DNA from 2 places in the Allobosea sp. NPDC055594 genome. Region 2 is predicted to be linked to the other one. Evidence: predicted binding sites of a transcription regulator. Region 2 holds the regulator's gene; the other holds the start of a gene.
The links. Region 2 encodes HrcA, which represses chaperone genes, less so after heat shock. Its sites were predicted from a motif close to GTTAGCACTCNCNNNNNGNGAGTGCTAAC; they were not measured.
Positions count from the first base shown of each region.

Region 1: groES (co-chaperone GroES) is a predicted target of HrcA. The motif match lies at 2,090-2,118, and genes of this name have one in related genera.

Region 1 covers NZ_JBSHIO010000032.1:8,874-13,557, reverse strand. The annotation lists gene ACWGRX_RS26390 (hypothetical protein) at 490-696, shown strand; gene ACWGRX_RS26385 (DUF7696 family protein) at 913-1,179, opposite strand; gene ACWGRX_RS26380 (DUF982 domain-containing protein) at 1,300-1,605, opposite strand; gene ACWGRX_RS26375 (usg protein) at 1,726-1,995, opposite strand; gene groES (co-chaperone GroES) at 2,258-2,572, shown strand; gene groL (chaperonin GroEL) at 2,633-4,258, shown strand.
Region 2 covers NZ_JBSHIO010000004.1:78,118-82,801, reverse strand. The annotation lists gene hemW (radical SAM family heme chaperone HemW) at 1-659, opposite strand, end outside; gene rdgB (RdgB/HAM1 family non-canonical purine NTP pyrophosphatase) at 656-1,303, opposite strand; gene rph (ribonuclease PH) at 1,455-2,171, opposite strand; gene hrcA (heat-inducible transcriptional repressor HrcA) at 2,313-3,395, shown strand; gene ACWGRX_RS09920 (ankyrin repeat domain-containing protein) at 3,443-4,051, shown strand; gene ACWGRX_RS09915 (LysE family translocator) at 4,072-4,684, opposite strand, start outside.

The DNA.
Region 1 (4,684 bases), on a different contig from region 2:
AGGGTAGCCCAAAGGCCCGGTCTCGCTCGCGCGGGATCGGGCCTTTTTTGTTGCCTGAAGACTGGCGTCAGTTACTGTTCGGTAGCGTCCCATTCCAGCCCGGCCTAGCAATGTGGAAAACGAGGAAGAATGCCCTTAGGTCAATGAAAAATCTCAATAAAATCCGATGAACTCAGGCCCCCACAGGAGGCGCGCCGCGACTTTTCGTCACTCGTGATCATTCGGCGTTGAGGTGACGCAACGGTCGCCTCCTAGACGCCTTGGAAGATTTCCAACCAAGGGGCCATAAAATCTGGACCGCGCTGATTGTCACCGGCGGGATGCTAGGCGTCGCAGCAGTGACGTGGTGGGCCTCAAAGCGTTGGCCTCTATAGGTTGGATCGCTTTCCGGTCGAGCGCGCCCGATCCCGCTCACACGGGACCTAGCCTTCTTGCGTTTGCGGCCGCCCGCGCTACATCTGCCGCCTACTATGCCTACAGGGGGCCCAGATGCCTTTTAGCTCGCTGACCGGCCCGGTCGACCTCGCGCGCGCCCACGCGGCGCTTGAAGCAGCGTGGGCTGAGATTAAGGCCCAGCAGCCTGACATCGACGAGCGCGAGCGCGATCGGCTGGCCTTCATCGTCGCCAGCCTCGCGCCGCTCGCTATGGATGAGGAAGACTTAGCGCAGCGGGCGGCCGAGAAGTTCCGTTCCTGAGGGTTTCACCGCCGGTGGAACATTCGATGGCCTCCCGAATTGTAGGCTCGGTGCTGAATTGCACCGTGCCTACCGCCGATCTTGAGCGCGCCGCGGATGTACCGGCAGCTTGATCGCGCGGAGGCGTTATTCAGGCGAAAGCCAACCGAGTAGTCCTGGCCAATGTCTGCAGGCCAGCGGCCCGGCTTTGCTACGGCGAACCGGGCCTTTTTCCTTTCAGGCCGTCGCCTTTAGCGCCCTGAAGCGCGCAATCTCCGCGCGAAGCGTCGCAACGGCTGCCTCACCGCGCACGCCCTTGATCCCCCGATCCTCGCGATTGGTCGAGCCCGCCACGCCATCCAGCATCACGCTCAGCTTCGGCGGCGCGAGCCCGGAGAGATAGGCGATCTCGCATTCATGCTTCCATTCCTCCGACCAGGTCGAGACCTCGCAGCCAGCGAGATAGGAATAGGCGAGCGGCGCTTCGGCGGGCGGGTAGTTCAAGGCACAGGTCCGAATCGTGATCAGGGCAGAGCGGGCTCAATAGCCCTTCAGCCTCGCCCGCGCATCCAATGTCAGCCTGGCGCCCGGTCCCGCTGATATCGAGGCCGGGCGCCTTTTGCGTTAACGGGCGCCGTGCGAGCTTCCGCGCTGGCTGCTCACGAAAGCGGCAACATCGGGCGCGAGGATGTCGCGGCGTTCCGCCCACGACGCGAAGAGCCCTCGTGCGGTCTCGGTTTCGATGTCGCCACGGACCGCTGCCAAGCAACCTTTGAGCGCCAATGAATGGATTGCATCAGGCTGCCCGACTGGCCAGTCGGTGAGAAACATATAGGCCTCCATAGCCGAGGAGACCGCCGTAGGGACGCCGAACCGGGTCAAGATGACGACCGGGCGTTCGAATTGGTCTGACGGGAGTGCCAAAGCCATATCCTCCTAGAGCAACATGGATCCGGTTTGGTTGATCGCCGCGTCCAGCTGCCGCTGTCGGCGGCTCGTCATGATGTTGGTAAGCCTTCTTCCTGGGTCAAGTCCGGCGACGCTGCGACGTCACTGGAGCCGGAATTCGCCGCTGACCGCACTGAGGTCAGCGGGACCGATTAGATCCTTGTGAGCCACGGTGATGCGGAAAAGCTTGCCATCAAGCTTGGCCTGCCAGAAGGCGAGGAACTTATTCAGCTCGGGGAAGCGCGGGGCGAGGTCGTAATCCTGCCAGACATATTCCTGCAGGATCGAAGGGTGGTCGGGCAGGCGGTAGAGGATGCCGGCGGTGGTCAATCCGTAGCCGGCGATCTGGCGGGCGAAGTCGGTCGAAGCCATTCCTTTCAGCTCCCTGGTTTCACTGCACCGATGGCAGCGGATTTCCAACGCTCTTGCAAGCCGAAAGGTTGCGTTTGTGCCGCCTTTTCAGGCTGTTAGCACTTGGTCAAAAAAAGTGCTGCCAGCCTCTTGAAGGCAAAAATCGGGCAACCCAAATCATCGCGCGGGCACGGCGCCTCAAGGGCGCGCGGAACCTCGCCGCGAGACCTGAACAGGGCCGGCCCGCTTTGACATGTGACCGACATGAAAACTGGAGGAACTCATGAAGTTTCGGCCACTGCATGACCGCGTCGTCGTGAAGCGCATCGACGCCGAGGAGAAGACCAAGGGCGGGATCATCATTCCCGACACCGCCAAGGAAAAGCCGCAGGAGGGCGAGGTCGTTGGCGTCGGCGCCGGCGCGCGCGACGAGACCGGCAAGCTCGTGCCGCCCGACGTCAAGGTCGGCGACCGCGTGCTCTTCGGCAAATGGAGCGGCACCGAGGTCAAGATCGATGGCGAGGATCTCCTGATCATGAAGGAGTCCGACATCATGGGCGTCATCGAGACGACTGCCGCCTTCAAGAAGGCCGCCTGACGGGGCCTCATCCATCAATATCATCAACTTGAAACCTCAAGTCTGAAGGAGTGAGGAATCATGGCTGCGAAGGACGTGAAGTTTTCGCAGGACGCGCGCGAGCGGATGCTGCGCGGCGTCGACACGCTGGCGAATGCGGTGAAGGTCACGCTGGGTCCGAAGGGCCGCAACGTCGTGATCGAGAAGTCGTTCGGCGCGCCCCGCATCACCAAGGACGGCGTTACCGTCGCCAAGGAGATCGAGCTTTCCGACAAGTTCGAAAACATGGGCGCGCAGATGGTGCGCGAGGTGGCTTCGAAGCAGAACGATGCAGCTGGCGACGGCACCACGACCGCGACCGTGCTCGCCCAGGCGATCGTTCGTGAGGGCGCCAAAGCGGTGGCCGCCGGCATCAATCCGATGGACCTTAAGCGCGGCATCGATCTGGCCGTCGAAGCAGTGACGAAGTCGCTAGGCGAGCATTCGAAGACCATCACCGGTTCGGAGGAGGTCGCGCAGGTCGGCACCATCTCCGCCAATGGCGACCGCACGATCGGCGAGATGATCGCCGAGGCGATGAAGAAGGTCGGCAACGAGGGTGTCATCACCGTCGAGGAAGCCAAGACCGCCGAGACCGAGCTCGACGTGGTCGAGGGCATGCAGTTCGACCGCGGCTATCTCTCGCCCTATTTCGTGACCAACTCGGAGAAGATGGTCGCCGAGCTGGAAGACCCTTACATCCTGATCCACGAAAAGAAGCTCTCGGGCCTCCAGACGATGCTGCCGCTGTTGGAAGCGGTGGTGCAGACGGGAAAGCCGCTGTTGATCGTAGCGGAGGACGTCGAGGGCGAGGCACTGGCTACGCTTGTCGTGAACAAGCTGCGCGGCGGCCTCAAGATCGCTGCCGTCAAGGCTCCGGGCTTCGGCGATCGCCGTAAGGCCATGCTCGAGGACATCGCCATCCTGACCGGCGGCACGGCCGTGAGCGAGGACCTCGGCATCAAGTTGGAGAACGTTACGCTCAACATGCTCGGCCGCGCCAAGAAGGTCCGGATCGAGAAGGAGAACACCACCATCGTCGATGGGGCCGGCAAGAAGGCCGAGATCGACGCGCGCGTCGCCCAGATCAAGGCGCAGATCGAAGAAACCTCGTCGGACTATGACCGGGAGAAGCTGCAGGAACGTCTGGCCAAGCTCGCAGGCGGCGTCGCGGTCATCCGCGTCGGCGGCGCGACCGAGGTCGAGGTCAAGGAGAAGAAGGATCGCGTCGACGATGCCCTGAACGCCACCCGCGCCGCGGTGGAAGAGGGTATTCTGCCGGGAGGTGGCGTCGCCCTGCTGCGCTCGGTCAAGGCACTCGAAGGTCTTGTGCCGGGCAATGACGACCAGAGGACCGGGGTCGAGATCGTCCGCAAGGCGATCACCGCTCCTGCGCGCCAGATCGTCGAGAACGCCGGCGGCGATGGCGCCGTCGTGGTCGGCAAGTTGCTCGAAGCGCAGGATTACGCCTGGGGTTACGACGCCCAGACCGGCAAGTATGGCGATCTGGTCAAGGCTGGCATCATCGACCCGACCAAGGTCGTGCGCACGGCGATCCAGGACGCGGCGTCGGTCGCAGGCCTGCTGATCACCACCGAGGCGATGATCGCCGAGGCGCCGAAGAAGGACCCGGCGCCTGCCATGCCCGTCGGCGGCATGGACTATTGAGCATCGAGGGCGCCGCGGAAGCCGCGGCGCCCTCATCCACGGCTTTTACAAGTTGCGCCCGAGGAAAAGCTATGCCCTTTTCATCGCTCACCGATCCCATCGACTTGGCCTTCGCCATTGCGGTCGATCGGTTTCTTGCAGAAAGACTGGGCAAATGCCTATGAAAAGGCCGATATACTTCCGTTAATGTAACTTTGCATCCAATATGACAGATGGCTCGCAGGAATCTAAGCAACTATCAGCTTCTGATCGCTTCAAAGCCCTTCTTACGAATGCCGAGAGCGCGACCTACGGACTGAAAGAGAACCTTTTGGCTGTCATGACAAGGGATGGATCGGCGACGTGGCAGACGGTTGCCATCCACGTCGAGGCCCAGTTGCCGGGAGCGGGTGAATTCGCGACCGCGCGATTGAATGCCATACTTGC
Region 2 (4,684 bases):
AAAGCCGTGCCGGCCTCGATCGTCAGCTGGTAGAGCGAGAGATGCTCGGCCGCATGGCTGATCGCGAGCTCGAGCTCGGCGCGCCAGAGCGCCGGCGTCTGGCCCGGCGAGCGCGCATAGATCAGGTCGAAGGAATAGCGCTCGAAATATTTCCGCGCGATCGCGACCGCATCCAGCGCTTCCTGCGCCGAGTGCATCCGGCCGAGCGATTTGAGGTCGGCATCGTTCAGCGCCTGCACACCGAGCGAGACGCGGTTGACTCCCGCCGCGCGGAAATCGCGGAAGCGGCCGGCCTCGACGCTGGTCGGATTGGCTTCGAGCGAGACCTCGCAATGGGGATCGACGGCCCAGTGCTCGCCGATCGCATCGAGGATGGCGCCGACGGTGGCGCCCTCCATCAGCGAGGGCGTGCCGCCGCCGAAGAAGATCGAGGAGACGGTGCGCCCGGGCGCGAGCGCCGCGCGATGGGCGATCTCGCGCCGGAAGGCCGCGATATAGCGGGCCTGGTCCGGCGGCTGGTGCCGGACATGGCTGTTGAAGTCGCAATAGGGGCATTTGGCCAGGCAGAACGGCCAATGCACATAGACGGCGAAGCCGGCATGCGCGGTCGGATGCGCCGGCACGGCTTGCCGCCCCGCCAAGGCGGCCTTGCCCGTCAAGCGGGCTTCCTCAGGCAGGCGGCGGCCAGAACATGGAAGGCGCGGGCGCGATGCGACAGGCCGGGCGAGCCATCGGCGGGAATGCCGTGCTTCTCTTCCGCCGTCATCTCGCCGAAGGTCTTGGCATGGCCGGCGGGCTGGAAGATCGGGTCGTAGCCGAAGCCGGAGGCGCCGCGCGGGGCGTCGACCACCGTGCCGAAGACCCGGCCCTCGAACAGCTCCTGATGCCCGTCCGGCCAGGCGATCACCAGCGCCGAGACGAAATGCGCCTTGCGCTGCTCCGGCGTCGTCGCGCCGCGCTTGGCGAGTTCGGCCTGGACGCGCGCCAGCGCCGGAGCGAAATCCTTGCCGGGCCCGGCCCAGTTGGCCGAGAACAGGCCGGGCGCGCCGTCGAGCGCGTCGATGCAGATGCCGGAATCATCGGCCAGCGCCGGCAGGCCGGAGGCGTTCGCCGCCGCCACCGCCTTGATCGCGGCGTTCTCCGCGAACATATGGCCGTCTTCTTCCGGCTCCGGCAGGCTGAGCTCGCCGGCCGAGACCAGCGCGACGCCATAGGGCGCCAGCAATTCGCGCATCTCGCGCAATTTGCCCTGGTTATGGGTCGCGATCACGACCTTGCCGGAGAGGGGGCGGTTGGTGGTCAAGGTCCCTGCCTTTCCTGGCTCGGAAACACGTCGTCATCCCGGGCTTGACCCGGGATCCATCGTAAAGCTCGGAAACCTAGGATGGATCCCGGAGCTTCGCTTCGCTGCGTCCGGGATGACGTCGTGGTTCCCGGGATAAATCAACTTGGCGTCAGGCTACCGCCGCCTTTTGCAGCGTGACGAGTTGGCCGACGCCGCCCTTGGCGAGGCGGAGCAGCGCCATCAGCTCGTCCTCGGAGAAGGGCGCGCCCTCGGCCGTGCCCTGGACCTCGACGAGGCCGCCCGCGCCGGTGATCACGAAATTCGCGTCGGTCTGGGCGCCGGAATCCTCGACATAATCGAGATCGATGACGGGATTGCCGGCGACGATGCCGCAGGACACCGCCGCGACATGGTCCTTCAGCGGGTTGGTGCCCTTGAGCATGCCCCGCCCTTCCATCCATTTCAGCGCGTCGTGCAGCGCGACCCAGGCGCCGGTGATCGAGGCGGTGCGGGTGCCGCCATCCGCCTGCAGCACGTCGCAGTCGACGACGATCTGGCGCTCGCCGATCGCGGTCAGGTCGACCACGGCGCGCAAGCTGCGCCCGACCAGACGCTGGATTTCCTGGGTCCGGCCCGACGGCTTGCCCGAGGTGACCTCGCGGCGGGTGCGCTCATGCGTGGCGCGCGGCAGCATCGAATATTCGGCGGTGACCCAGCCCTTGCCGGTGCCGCGCAGCCAGGGCGGCCCCTTTTCCTCGACGGTCGCGGCGCAGAGCACTCTGGTCTCGCCGAAGCTCACCATGCAGGAGCCCTCGGCATAGCGGACAACGCCACGTTCGAGCGTGACCTTGCGCATCTCGTCGGCGGCACGCTTGGAGGGTCTCATGATCATCGTCCTGCTTTTAGGGATCGGCGGCTTGTAGGCGTTTCAAGGGAGGGCGGCAAGGCGAGGGCTGTCATATGCCGCTTGATCCGCCGCGCCGGGAAAGGGACAATGGGCCATGTGCAACAGGCTCCTTGCCGCCAGATGAGCGCCTATACCCGCCCGGAATCGCCTGGCGGTCTGGTCGAGATCGACCAGCGCTCGCGCGAGATCTTCCGCCATATCGTCGATGGCTACCTCGCCACCGGCGAGCCGGTCGGCTCGCGCAACATCGCGCGCCTCCTTCCGATGACGCTGTCGCCGGCGACCGTGCGCAATGTCATGACCGATCTCGAAACGGCCGGGCTGATCTACGCCCCCCACACCTCGGCCGGGCGTCTGCCGACCGAGCGAGGCCTGCGCTTCTTCGTCGATGCGATGATGGAGGTCGGCAATCTCACTTCGGAGGAGCGGACCCGGATCGAGGCGCAGATGCGGGCGGCGGCCAGCGGGCGCACCCTCGACGGTGCGCTGACCGAGGCGTCGGCGCTGCTGTCGGGTCTGTCGCGCGGGGCCGGGGTCGTCGTCACCACCAAGGCCAATGCAAGGCTGAGGCATATCGAATTCGTCCGGCTCGACGCCAATCGCGCTCTCGTCGTGCTGGTCGCCGATGACGGCACGGTCGAGAATCGTTTGCTCGCGCTGCCGCCCGGCCTGCCGGCCTCGGCGCTGGTCGAGGCCGGCAATTTCCTCAATGCCCGCATCGCCGGCAAGACGCTGGCCGAGATCCGCCGCGAGATCGACGACAGCCGCGCCCAGATGGAGCGAGAGCTCGACGGGCTGACGGCGCGTCTCGTCGAAAGCGGCATCGCGACCTCCTCCGGTCCCTCTGGCGACCGGCATCTGATCGTGCGCGGCCAGGCCAATCTGCTCGAGGATCTCAAGGCGCAGGAGGATCTCGAGCGCATCCGCCTGCTCTTCGCCGATCTCGAAACCCAGACCGAGCTGATCGACCTCCTGACCCGGGCCGAGGCCGGCGATGGGGTGCGCATCTTCATCGGCTCCGAGAACAAGCTGTTCTCGATGTCGGGCTCCTCGATCGTCGCCGCCCCCTTCCGCGATGGCGAGCAGCGCATCGTCGGCGTGGTCGGCATCATCGGGCCGACGCGCCTCAACTATGCCCGGATCGTGCCGATGGTCGACTATACCGCGCGGGTGGTCGGGCGGTTGCTCGAAGGTGGACGATGAGGCGGACCGGGCGGCTTTGGGCGGGTATTCTGGCGGGAGCGATGCTGATGACGAGCGCCAGCGCGGCAACCGCGGACCTGCTCTCCGCTGCGTCTTCCGGGAATCTTGCCGAGGTCAGCCGGCTGATCGCGGCCGGCACCGATCTCGAACAGCGTGACGGGCAGGGACAGACCCCGTTGCTGCGGGCCGTCGCCGGCAATCATGTCGCGGTCGCCAAGGCCCTGCTCGCGGCCGGCGCCAGCCTCAATGCCCAGGCCGCCAACCAGGATACGCCCTGGCTGCTCGCAGGGGCCAGCGGGCGGAGCGAGATCGTCGCGGCCATGCTGCCGCTGAAGCCCGATCTCTCGCTGCGCAACCGCTATGGCGGCGACGCGCTGATCCCGGCCTGCGAACGCGCCCATGTCGAGACGGTGAAGCTGCTCCTGACCAGCGGCATCGACGTGAACCACGTCAACAATCTCGGCTGGACCTGCCTGCTGGAGATCGTGATCCTCGGCGATGGCGGGCCGCGGCACCAGCAGGTGGCCAAGCTCGTGCTCGATGCCGGCGCCAATCCCAATCTCGCCGACAAGGACGGCGTCAGCCCGCTCGCCCATGCTCGCAAGCGCGGCCAGAGCGAGGTCGCGAAGCTGATTACGGCGGCCGGCGGGCGCTGACGCGGGCCGCAGCGCCCCGCTCAGCCGCGCGTCGCGATCACGGTCGCTGCGCCGGCCATGACGCCGCCGGTGAACCGGTTGATCCGACGCATCGTCTGTGGGCTGGAAACCAGCCGCCGGGCCCGGTCGGCCGCATAGGCGTAGCCGAGCAGCGTGGTGTTGATGATCACCATGGTCAGCACCGCGATCTCGACGAAGAGCAGCGGCGTGATCGCGCTGAGATCAACGACCAGCGGCAGGATCGAGACGAAGAACACCATCACCTTGGGATTGCCGAGCGTCAGCGCGATGCCGCCGAAGAACAGGCGCCAGCCCTCGCCCGGAATCGCCTCGGGCGCCTTGTTGCTCTCGACCGGCGTGGTCCAGAGCTTCCAGGCGAGATAGACCAGATAGGCGCAGCCGGCATATTTGATGGCGACGAAGACGCCGTGGAAGCTCTGCATCAGCAGCGACAGGCCGAGCGCCGAGAAGGTCAGCCAGACGAGGTCGCCGGCGGCGATGCCGAGCACGAAGGGCACGGCGCGGCGAAAGCCGGTCGAGAGCGAGCGCGCCACCAGCGCCGCGATGCCGGGGCCCGGCGAGGCGACCGCCAGGAAATAGACCCCGGCGAAGACCATGAATCCGGCGATGTCC